Regions from separate parts of the Paenibacillus sp. FSL K6-2393 genome, predicted to be linked through region 1. Evidence: riboswitches for the same ligand, from Rfam matches in the RefSeq annotation. Region 1 holds a riboswitch; each other region holds the start of a gene.
The links. A riboswitch is a leader RNA that binds a small molecule or an ion and turns the genes downstream of it on or off. The one in region 1 is predicted to bind cyclic di-AMP.
Positions count from the first base shown of each region.

Region 2: it holds a riboswitch for cyclic di-AMP, as region 1 does, so the genes downstream of both, MHI14_RS13145 (3D domain-containing protein) here and MHI14_RS27160 (3D domain-containing protein) in region 1, are expected to answer to the same signal.
Region 3: it holds a riboswitch for cyclic di-AMP, as region 1 does, so the genes downstream of both, MHI14_RS20625 (C40 family peptidase) here and MHI14_RS27160 (3D domain-containing protein) in region 1, are expected to answer to the same signal.

Region 1 covers NZ_JBBOCU010000002.1:13,706-17,910, reverse strand. The annotation lists gene rnmV (ribonuclease M5) at 1-319, opposite strand, end outside; gene MHI14_RS27160 (3D domain-containing protein) at 475-1,659, opposite strand; cyclic di-AMP (ydaO/yuaA leader) riboswitch at 1,933-2,186, opposite strand; gene MHI14_RS27155 (TatD family hydrolase) at 2,428-3,198, opposite strand; gene MHI14_RS27150 (HD domain-containing protein) at 3,531-4,205, opposite strand, start outside.
Region 2 covers NZ_JBBOCU010000001.1:2,971,682-2,975,886, reverse strand. The annotation lists gene lpdD (prenylated flavin chaperone LpdD) at 104-445, opposite strand; gene MHI14_RS13150 (polysaccharide deacetylase family protein) at 600-1,391, shown strand; gene MHI14_RS13145 (3D domain-containing protein) at 1,497-2,168, opposite strand; cyclic di-AMP (ydaO/yuaA leader) riboswitch at 2,171-2,367, opposite strand; gene MHI14_RS13140 (amino acid ABC transporter ATP-binding protein) at 2,586-3,308, opposite strand; gene MHI14_RS13135 (ABC transporter substrate-binding protein/permease) at 3,295-4,205, opposite strand, start outside.
Region 3 covers NZ_JBBOCU010000001.1:4,693,488-4,697,692, forward strand. The annotation lists gene pelA (pectate lyase) at 102-1,055, opposite strand; cyclic di-AMP (ydaO/yuaA leader) riboswitch at 1,484-1,615, shown strand; gene MHI14_RS20625 (C40 family peptidase) at 1,621-2,085, shown strand; gene MHI14_RS20630 (carboxymuconolactone decarboxylase family protein) at 2,158-2,487, opposite strand; gene MHI14_RS20635 (hypothetical protein) at 2,629-2,847, opposite strand; gene MHI14_RS20640 (hypothetical protein) at 2,967-3,296, opposite strand; gene MHI14_RS20645 (xanthine phosphoribosyltransferase) at 3,394-3,975, opposite strand; gene MHI14_RS20650 (YkvI family membrane protein) at 4,180-4,205, shown strand, end outside.

The DNA of each region.
Region 1 (4,205 bases):
CACGCGCCAGAGCATGACGGATCGCCTCCGGTGAGGCATTCTCCACCCCAATGTCACCTTTGCGTGTTGCATCGGCCTCCGGAATGAAGGCATGTTTACAGCCAGGGACCTTATTCGCAATAATTTTACGAATGCGTTCGCCAGCATGATCCGGATCTGTCAGTACAATGACTCCCCGTCTCTCCTGAGCAAGCGCAATCCGCTTCAGAATGCGTTGGTTGATGGCTGATCCACCTGTTTCTATTGTATCGGCTTCAACGGCCCGACGGATAGCTACCGTATCGTCACGGCCTTCCACCACAATGACTTCTTTTATCATGTTCCATTTCTTCCTTTCTAACGCAAAAAGAAGAGGAATATCCTCTTCTCTGCCAAACGGCGGGGGAGACTGAATTCAGACTCCTCCGCCGCATATTCCGCATGAATCATTCATGCAACTATTTTATAGCATTCCCATTTCAAAGTAAAACGATTTTAGTTCGCTTCCGGCTTCACCGGACCGATCACGTAGACCGTCTTGCCTTTTTTACGTCCAAAATTCAGGGCATGCTTCACACTGTCATAATATACATCAATTTTATTGCCTTTGATGGCACCGCCTGTATCTTCCGCACGACGGAATCCCAGACCTTCGATATATACCCACCAGCCAATTGGAATGACTTTGGGATCAACCGCAATGGTGCGCCCTTCCGTTACACGAGTACCGGAAGCTGTTTTAGTACCAATGCCCGGCTCTTCGGAAGAGTAGGCAGTCATGGATACATTTTTAAGTACTTTAGAGTATTTAAAAGAAGTCCCGGATACGGTAATCACTTTGCTGCCCGAGGCAGATGTTTTCTTCGAGTTCGTTGTTGTAGCCTTTTTGGTTGTTGAAGTTTGAGCCGATACGGTCTGAATCTCAGGTTCTTTCACGACCGGTTTTGCTTTGGTGCCGACAGCGATCACTTTATCTACACGATTATTCGCGACAGATTTGCCGACCATTTTTTTGGAGACCAATTCTCCATCCTGAAATACCTTTTCGATATGCTGCACAATTGTGCCTTCTTTGCCGTTCACAACGACACGGTTATCCCCTTTGTACAAGCTAGGGTCAGCCGTTTTAATGACTTTGTAAGCGATCGGTTGCTCTACATCCACTGTACGCTTTGTTACGCGCACTACACGGATCTTCATCTCCGCTTTGATCGCAGTGCCAAGCGCCGGATACACTTTATCATTACTCTCAACTTGAATACCTGATTTTTGAATTGCATCTTCTACCGATGAATCGGTTGTATACAGAGTCTTGGTGTCTCCGTCTGCCGTAATGTTAACTGGAACGGCCCGCTCAATAACGATTCGGTCTCCATCTGTAATCGCCCCATTCATGGACATGGATACCTTATCGTGAGGGCTGACTGTGATCGACTGCTCCTCCAGCATTTCCTGAAGCATTCCTGTACGAGTCTCTACCACCTGAGCCTTGCCATCAATAACCAGTGAAATTTGTTTCCCGGCCTGACCGTAAACGACTAACAAGATCATGATTGTAAGCGCAATTGAGAAAATCGCGATCAATGCCATTTGACGCATGTTCTCATGCTTCCACCGCAACGCGAAAGACTTACTGGATGATCGTGACTCATGGGTCTCTTCTGGTTGGAATGTGCCCACTTCTCCGTCCTCCTTCATAGCCTCGCCGTCTAAAGTAATGCATGATGTCTTTGACGTGACTATACCAAATTTTCTACAGAACACAGATCGGACCAACATAATCCGGTTCTGCACCATGAATCAATCTTCGCAACATGATGTCATCCTCCTGAATACCTACCGTATGATGACAATATTTCTTTTATTCAAAAACAAAAAAGCCAAAGAAAGAGTGTAAGAGGAACTCTTTCGTGGCTTCCGAATGATTTTGAATATCGGAAATTCATGCACGAGGTTGCCTCTCTTTTTCCGCTTGCGAGGTTAGCTGTCGGGTTCGGGCGAAAGAGAGCCGCCCTATCTTGGGTCACCCGCTCATGGCGGACGCCCTTGAATTCACCCCGAGACCCAAAGAAGAAATCAAATACGGCTTCGCAGTTCCCTTCGCTGCTTTTGGGTCAGCGAACGTTGCGCATCGGCCAAATACACCGATGTTTAAGCCCTATTGGTTCCCCCGCTCTCCGTTAACGGAGACTCAGCGAGACTGATTCATGAAAGTAATGTTGTTTCATCGGAAAGTGTCCCTTTGTTCATCCCCCGAACATCTGTCCAATTTTCCGCACAACAATTCACTGAAAAGATGATATCCTGTTTTGATGCATGTTGTAAAGCGTTGATCAAGTACGTTTTTCTGAATATTTGGTTAAAATATTGTAATATTCTTGATTTATTTGAATCAAAGGGCAAATTAACTCCGCTTACCTGCCTTTTTCACCTCATTTGCTCGTTTTTTTAACGAATTCCAAATCGTTCCATGGCATTTTTGGTTGTTATTGCAGCAATTTCCTCCACCGAAATGCCTTTAATTTCCGCAGCTGCCTCTGCAACCAGACGTACATGCGCTGTCTCATTTCGTTTCCCACGATAAGGGTGAGGTGTCAAATATGGAGCATCTGTTTCAATGAAAAACCGGTCCATAGGAACCTTCTCCAGTACCTCTTTGGGCTGCTTTGCATTTTTGAATGTGATCGGTCCTCCGAAGGAGAGATGGAAGCCCATATCGAGACAACTTTTCGCTGTTTCCCAGCTGCCCGAGAACGAGTGCATCACACCACCAACTTCACCCGCTTTCTCTTCACGCAAAATTCTTATGATATCCTCATGTGCATCCCGATTATGAATGACAATTGGCATGTTCACTTCACGAGCCAAAGCAATTTGTTGTCGTAATACGCGATGCTGTATTTCCTTCGGTGAAGTATCCCAGTGATAATCCAATCCAATCTCACCGATCGCAACCACTTTTTCATGCTTGCATAAAGATGCAATCCACTCCAAATCACCCTCCTGCATAGTGATCGCATCTACTGGATGCCACCCTACAGCTGCATAGATAAAGTCATATGTTTCAGCGAGTTTCATCGTAGTTGGAATCGTCTCCCGGTTAAAGCCAATGTTGATCATGCGACCAACTCCTGCATCCACAGCACGCTGAATCATGTCCTCGCGGTCCTCGTCGAATTGTGGTGCATCCAGATGTGTATGTGTGTCGAACAGCATCATGTTTGTATCTCCCTTCATGTCGAAATAACGACTATCTTCTTTTTCAAAATTCAATTTGTAAAATTCAATAATTCAATGACTCATACATAAAACATTTTGGGTATCTGTGTATTACATCATTACGTTTGTTTCTTCACAACTACAATATATAGAAGATATACGGATATTCTGATCTATATATTGCTGATTGTACCCATTCTACCTGCTTGCATTTACAAAATTATGTCGATCTACATATACTCCCCATTAAAGCAGATTACTGTATCATGAAAAATAGCTCTTTTAGAAAGTGTTTTGATATCGAAATTCTTCATCGGATTATACCCACACGATTACAAGAAATAGGGGCGTATATGTGACGGTAATTCGTGAATAATCGCATCCACCTTGTTTTGCGGGTAATACAAATGATGTTTCCCTCGGTGAAGCCCACTGATGGAACGGACAATGTCAGATACTTCTGACAACTCACGTAAATTGTCCTGTCGATCCAGAAGAAGAATCTGCTTATCTGTGGATTCATCCGGACGAAACACATCATACGGATTATCCGAAGGAAAATCAATTTCAAGATCATATTCGGGATCGAGACCAGCCTGTACAAAAGCTTCCCGAATCTCTTCCATCATTGTCAAGTCGACCTGTTCAAGCTCTACATACTTATATAACTTGCGATCCATAAAACGTTCGCATAACTCACTCAGAACAGTATCGTCCTCCTTGCGCCACTGCGTAAATGCCGTCTGAATTAATGCTTCATCCAACTGCAAATATTCATCTACGGATAATTCTCCTTCAAATAGTTGAGGGAGTGGATCAATCATGAAGCGGAATTGAAAACCATGTTGTATGAGTGTTTTCGCTCGCTTGAATATTTGCCGCAATATAATTTCAGAACTACGAGTCACCGGATGGAAGTAAATCTGCCAATACATCTGATACCGAGACATTAGGTAATCCTCCACAGCATGCATGCCTGACTCCTTGACTACAATCCGCCCATGATA
Region 2 (4,205 bases), on a different contig from region 1:
TCCTCCTAGTCGATATTACATCGTATATAAACATACATACGTAACAATCTACAACTCGTTTCAATTTTAGCAAATAAAATCAAAACATTCGATGGCTCTTATGTCAGGAAGATCGTTTATCTTTGTTCAGATGATCCTCCATCAGCCTCTCTGCAGTCTGCACGATTTCGTCGATCTGCATCCGCGTGATGGAATCAAAATGGATACCCATGATCACCGTAACGGTTACTTTCAGCTGCAGGGCAGCCTTTCTGGCAAGCCGCTCACACAGTTCTTGTTCCTTATGCCCAGGAATATGTACCGTCGTCCCGCTGACGCGCTCATGATCCACGTAGAACGTGGCTACGGCGCCAATATGCGCCTTTCCTCCGGTAACGAGAAAAACCTTATCCTCTCCTGCTTCAATCACCTGTAAACGTATGGATTTCAAATCATATGTACTCATATCCTATCCACCTATCCTTTTCTATATGTTATATATGGAGGAATTATGGCTGTCATAAGCTAAATCCGCAATGAAACTTCTCACACTACGCATATTTTATGAAACCCCCGGGCATACCAAGGAGAACGTCATTTTGGAAAAGGAGGCCGTTATTATGCGCGTACGCCTCATTATGCTGATGGTTATCGTTATTTTTCTCGGAGGATATCATGCTCCAGTTTCATCGCGGGATGTTTCAAGCCCGTCAAGTGAATCAGTATCAGGTTCAGATTCTGCGGAAGAAGAACAACTGACATTGGGACAGTTACGTCAAAAATATGCCGATACGTTCAAAACCAATGGTCCTTCAACAAAGAAGGTTGCACTGACTTTTGATGATGTACCTGATCCACGGTTTACTCCACAAGTGCTGGATGTATTGAAGAAATACAATGTCAGAGCTACATTCTTCATCGTGGGTAGTCGTGCTGAGAAACATCCGGATCTGGTGAAACGCATCGTTAAGGCAGGGCATATGGTTGGTAATCACAGCTACAATCATCCTGAATTCAGTAAGCTGTCGATGAATGCCTTTCGCAAACAAATTTTACATACCGGGGATATTATTCGACATTTGGCGGGATATACGCCCAAGATAATTCGGCCACCTTATGGAGACATTAATGAAGAACAGCTGCAATGGGCTGCTAGACAACACTATAGCATTGTAAACTGGAACGTTGACTCACTGGACTGGAAAGGCCTCTCCAAGGAAGAGGTGAAGGATAACATCCTATCTGCCGTGAAACCTGGCTCCATCGTTCTGCAACATGCAGGAGGCGGTGTGGGATCTAACCTGAACGGTACGATTGAGGCATTGCCTGAAATAATTGAAGAAATGCGTAACCGGGGGTATGAACTGGTCACCTTGGACGAGATGTTGGGATTGCCAAAGGCCAAAGATTAAGATGACTGCGATAGCAAATAAATGCAATATTAAAAGGGTGCTGTTCAATCGCAAATTAGCGACTGGCAGACACCCTGTTTGAATTCGTTAGATGTAATTTACTTTCTACTTAAGAATGTACAGCTCGATATCCTGAAATCCAAATGTGCTTACGGACTGTTTGCTACCCGGGATAAAGATATCAATCCGGTGACCCTTGATTGCACCGCCCACATCACGCGCTGTGGCTACAAAAGCCTGTTTTGGCAATCCTGGATGGCTATGACCAGTTACCAGTACTTTGGTTCCGAGTGGAATTACACTTGGATCAACTGCAATCGTACCCAGTTCAAGGTCATTTCCGAAATAATCGACTGCACCCCATCCTCCATTTTCAGACGGATCTGCAGAGTATGCCGTTGCTTTCACGTTCACAGCTTTGCTGTAATCAAATGTTTTACCCCAGGCTTGAACCACTTTGTTATCTGCGTTAACGTCCAAGCTTGCTGTGGTAACCGTTTTGGCTTGGGTCTTGCTCTCCGTCGCCGCGGCAGCTACATTGTTTGCCTTACCGGGAATCGTAATTTTCAAACCACCATAAATATTGTAAGGTGAAATGTCGTTATTTGCTTTAACCAACGTGTTCATTGCTACTCCATATTGTTTTGATAAGGTGTAGAAGGTATCCCCTTCTTTGGCCACATGAACTGAATCGGCGTGAGCCGGAACGGCTTGTATGAGCATTGCTGTTGTCAATAATGCTACTGCTGTTTTGGCTATACGTTTCTTGTTAATCATGGTCTTCCTCCCTCATTGTGCCTGCGAAGTTAGTTGTCGGATTCGGATGAGGAGCCCACCCTATAGGTTCTTCATTACATTTAAAACGTTATGTACCCCTAATTCACCCCAAGCAGTGTGCTGTAGATCTTCCCCCTGCACAATCTGCATCGTTACATCCCCCGCACTCCCTGTCCGGAAGTTTCGGCAGAGTTCAATATATCACAATTTTGTAACCTGAACTTGTAGTAATTCTTACCAAATGGTTTTTTAGCATGTAAGCATAATTAAGAATACTGGATACTTTAGAAAAGTTGGGAGATCCGATACTTTACATTTGGTAACAGAATAGTTACTTTTTCGAATTCATACGTGATTATTATCCATAAAAAATAGCGTTACCGACTCGAAGTCAGTAACGCTATTTGATCACTTCGTTTAGAGTACTTTCGCAAGAAAATCACGTGTACGTGAATTTTTTGGTGCTCCAAACACCTCATCAGGTGTTCCCTCTTCTACAATAACCCCGCCATCCATGAACAGGATCCGGTCTCCCACTTCACGTGCAAAACCCATCTCATGTGTTACGATGACCATCGTCATCCCGCCTTCTGCAAGACGTTTCATGACATCCAACACTTCACCGACCATCTCGGGGTCCAGTGCCGAAGTAGGCTCGTCAAACAGCATCACATGCGGCTGCATGGCCAATGCTCTAGCAATGGCGATCCGCTGCTTCTGTCCACCAGACAGCTGATTCGGGAATGTATCTTTTTTATCGTACAAGCCCACCGTGTTAAGCAATCCAGCAGCAATTTTCTCCGCTTCCTGAGTGGATTGTTTCTTCACTTTAATTGGAGCAATCGTGATGTTTTGCTGTACCGTTTTGTGTGGGAACAGGTTGAAATGCTGGAACACCATGCCCATTTTTTCCCGAGTTGCATTAATGTTGTGCTTCGGATCAGTGATTGACACGCCTTCAAAATCAATCTCACCCGAGGTAGGCTGTTCCAACAGATTCAGACAACGTAAGAAAGTACTTTTACCTGAACCGGAAGGGCCGATGACTACGACAACCTCACCTTTGCCAATTGTCACGTTAATGCCTTTAAGCACATCGTTATTTCCATAAGATTTGTGTAATTGTCTAACGTCTATCACTTGCACTCAACTTCCTTTCCAGTCGTCCCAGCAGCTTGGACAAAATGAACGTCATTACAAAGTAGATGGCTGCTGCAATCAAAAATGGACTCAAGCCTTGATACGTAATGTTTTTGACTACACTTGCCTGATACATAATATCCACCATACCGATAACTGAGATAATGGAGGATTCTTTGATGATAGTTATAAATTCATTACCGATCGCTGGTAATACAGCTTTGAAGGCTTGTGGCAATATAATGTAACGCATTGCTGCACCTCTGCCCATTCCGAGGGAACGCGCTGCCTCCAACTGACCACGATCCACACCTTGGATACCTGCACGGAAAATCTCCGCCAGATAGGCACCACTATTGATTGAAAGTGTAATGATACCTGCCTGAAGTGCAGTAAAGTTAATGCCAAAGCTCAGAGAAAAACCATAGTAAATAATCATTAATTGTACCAGCATCGGTGTGCCACGAATCACTTCAACGTAAGCTGTACCAATCCAGCGCAAGATTGCAGCGTCATGCAGACGGAACAAACAGATGATCAATCCAATAATTACACCGAAGATAACACCCAGTGCGGACAACAGAAGTGTGTATCCTACTCCTGTAGCATAGAAACTTTTGTACTCCCAGAATACTTGGAAAATATTCTGTGATTTGTTCGCTTTATCCGCCATCAAGAGGCTGGCGTCCGTCACCATCTGATTGATTTTATCTTCACTTTTCAATCGTTCCAGTGTTCCATTTACTGCAGCCAGCAGCTCGGTATTACCTTTACGAATCCCGATTGCCGCTTCTGCTTGCTCTTCGTCCGGAACAGCAGCAGCAAGTCCAATGATATCGTCCAGATAACCTGCAGCAACGGTATCTTCAACGATTGCCGCGTCAATGCGTTTTGTTT
Region 3 (4,205 bases), on a different contig from region 1:
TAATATATCATGTGGAATCTATCATGTCAACACTGAAAATAATAACAATAAAGCCCGAACCAGACATCCATGTCGATTCGGGCTTTACCTTTAACTACAAATTACAGCTTGGAAGGCCAGTTGCCATACCAGGCATAACCGCCTCTTCTTTCTTTATCAATATCACTTAATTTGTATTTAACTACCCCGTCACGACCAATAAAGATTGGTTTATCCGTTCCGATCTCATAGAAGCGTGCCCAAATTGGTGCAGCTTTGGAATCTGCGATAATTTTACTGTCTCCATTAGCTCTTTCATACTTGTAACCCGTAATTTTCACCTTGTTAAACCAAGCCTCAGCTCCTTTAATGGATGCGGTAATTTTAGCGTTAGCAGGTCTGGTTTTTAGAAATTTAACAATCGTTACACTCTCTCCAGCTGTCAGCGATGGCACTTCGTAGATTCTTGCGCTCGCTGGTTTAAGGGAACTGGAATCATGTTGTTGTCCCCATGCTGTCAGCTTACCACCTGAAACGACTTGTGTATTCAGAATCGCCTCCACACCTTTGGCAACTGAATTTTTACTGCGGTTAGCAAGTGTGCTGTCGATAAATGAAAAATCACCTTTGCGGGCTGCTACTTCATCCAGCATGATCATTACATTAATCATGGCATCATCATTATAGGTAATGTGCTTGTGATATCCGGAGCTTTGGTAGACCTGTGGCCATCCTCCGTTTGAATACTGCATGTTGATCAAAAAGTTAATTCCTTTGATTGCAGCTGTGGAGTATCGCGGATCATTCGTCTTTTTAAATTCCTTCGCCAATCTTCTAATTTCTGAGTATGTAGCCTTGTTGTCTATCGTGGACTTCGCCCACTCTCCACTTGTCTGTTTATAATCTTTTCTCCAACCTCCATCTGGCAGCTGGTTCTTCAAAATATCAGAAATACTCGCTGTAGTACCCGATGCATCCGCAGCAGATACCGTCCCTACAGGGAGAACTGCCATTCCAACTGCTGAGAACACCATCGTACATGCCAGGACAAAAGTAATTATTTTCTTCGCTTTCAAATGTAACACTCTCCTATGTTCGTTTTTATAAATCTGCCACTTCTACTTTACCTATGATAAGCGTCCCCAAACCTCCTTTATTTGTATTTATCGCATAATAAAATCAATTTTAATCCAATATGTGGATTGGATAATCAGATAATATGCAAAAAATCGATTTTTGTCAATATATGCAACTTAATGAATATAATCTCTCTAATTCTACATAACGGAATAGTTCTTTTAACTCATGACAAACCTATTTATTTATCCAAATTCGTCTTAAACGAATCAATAATGACGTTTTTGTCATGAATGATACCCAAACTTAATCCCTTCTTTCATATAAAAACCTTAATTCCGCTAACATTGAGGTATTACGAAGGGTTTTAAATGGGTTTGACAATTACGCATTTATGCAATATAGTTTCAAATAGTTACAAAAACTTAATTATTCATTGCCGAGTTTCATGTTTGAAAACGGGGGAACCAATTTGGGTGAATTATTCTTATACATAGGAAATATAGGGAACCTTCTACCGAACCCTTAGCTAACTCCGTAGGCATCGAAGGGAGAACATTGATTTTGAAAAAACTGATTATCTCCATTTTTGGAGCAGCTGTATTATTTACATCCGGGGCAACAAGCACAGAGGCAAGCAGTATCAACTCCGTAGTGAACAACATGACAGGTATTCCTTACAAATGGGGTGGCACGACTGTAGCCGGCTTCGACTGTTCTGGTTTTATGAGATATCTTTTCAACAAATACAGCATTGAATTGCCACGTACTTCTCAGCAGCAAGCCAAAGCAGGTACTCCGGTAGCCAAAAGCAATGTTCGGACAGGTGATCTGGTGTTCTTTAATACAACAGGCAAAGGCATTTCACATACAGGTGTATATATCGGCGGCGGACAATTCGCTCATGCCTCCAGCAGTAAAGGTGTAAGCATCACGAAGTTATCGAATCCATACTTCAATGACCGCTATGTAACAGCACGTCGGGTAACTGGACAGTTTATGTATGATAAAATGTTAGGTAAAATGTAATTCACATACAAAAAGGCATCGGTTATTAACCGGATGCCTTTTTTGTACTTAAAATGTATGTTGCATTGCTTACTAATGCAGCGCCTTCTGCACTCGCATCGCACCCTGAGACAGGGCATGTCCTCCTCCAACAGCTCCGGCCACGGCTACGGTCTCCATAATCTCCTGATCTGTTGCACCCTTGGCACGTGCTTCTTCTACATGGTAGAAGGTACATACCTCATTGTTGGCGAATAATCCAATGCCAAGTGCAATTAGCTGTTTTGTCTTGGCATCAATCACGCCTGGTTGGAAGCATTCTCCCGTAAACTCATGATATGACTTCACCACACCTGGCAGTACATCGCTTAATGCTCCAATCTGATCCTTGTAGGCATGAACTTTATCATTCATCAATGTCATGGCTTGTAGCACACCCTCTCGGCTATAGTTACAGATCTTCCTCACTGTACCTATCTTCTCTCCCGAGTGAGTCAATTATGCCAAGAAATCATGGTAATTCCAAACATTTAACGCTCATGGCTCTGCCATAATTATAAGCTGTTACTCACTAAGTGGACTCTGGCGCGGCTCACTGAACAGCTGATATTTGTAACTGCGATCCAGCTTAACGACACGTCGATTCTGACGACGGATAAGTACCTGCTCGCCATCCCAGGCAACAACAATCCCGGTTACATCGTTAGATTCCAGCTCGTCCCGTACTACTCTTACTTTCTCACCTGACAGACGCAGGGCGTCCAGTTCTGTATCACTGATCATCTTCATGGCTCCTATATTCCAAATTTATTTACAAAAAGAGACCTAAATGAAATGTCATTTAGGTCTCACGTGACTGTATTGGACTGTCATGTCATTCGAAATTATGTCCCGACTGAAAGTTACCGCTGCGCGTGCTCTTTGCTGTCGTTCTTCTCGAACCAAAAATCAAGCACTTTGGCGGACATCACACGTTCTTCAAGGTACTCCACTTGATGCGGTGTAAATTGTTCTTTCCAAGAGAAGGACAACTCTTCGCACAAGCCTACAATCGTCAGTAATTCTGACCAGGCAACATAGCGTTTGTACCAGAAAAATTGAGGATGTTCAATCATATAGGGATAAAGGTCATCGAATTCCGTATGTTTACAATCCAGGGCACGTTCAAAATGAACTTTCGATTCCGCCAGCTTATCATTGAAAAATTGTTCTGTTGCCGGTTGGTTCCCCATGGTGTTGCCTCCTCTCCCTAACATAACCCCATTATAAATGAAATCGGCGGTCATGCAAAGGCATAGTTCAAAAAATAGGCCCTATTCCTTTAAAATGTCACATTTCGTTATCGTCAAATTGTACCGTACCATCGTTCAGGGAACGAATGCGTACCAAGGCTTCCACCGGAATACCCTGTTCACGAATCGTGCGTGCCCCTGCCTGAAAACTTTTCTCGACCACAACGCCGAATCCGACAAGTTCCGCACCGGAACGCTCGATAATTTTGATGACGCCACGAGCGGCATCGCCATTGGCAATGATATCATCAATGAACAAAATACGGTCATTCTCATGAATGAACTCGCGGGATACCATAATGTCAGTTACAATTCCTTTGGTAAAGGACGGTACACGTTCACAGTAAGCATCAGGATCAGCCAGAAGTGTTTTTTTGCGACGGGCGAATACAAGTGGCACCCCAAGTTCATAGGCTGCGGCAAACGCAACCGGAATCCCTGAGGATTCTACCGTGATTACCCGAGTTACTCCACTTTCACGAAAACGGGCAGCGAACTCACGTCCCATCTCCATCGTTAATGCAGGATCAATCTGGTGGTTCAACAGACCATCCAGCTTTAATACTTGATCCGAGATAACCACACCTTCTTGTAAAATTCGTTGTTTCAATAATTCCATGATTTGACCTCCCAAGCCTATCCTATGAGGTAAAAGTATCATATATCTATCTATAAGTTCAAGCGAAATTGCCTGGGCGCTTTCCTTGGGACGCAATTCAAGCCAAAGCTCATTATCGATTGTCATGACTTTCGTGGGTCAAGCATACCTTGTACCATGGTACCCGCATGTCCAAACTAAACAGGGGCCTGAGAGGGGAAACACATGAAACAGGCATTTCGGGTGCTGCA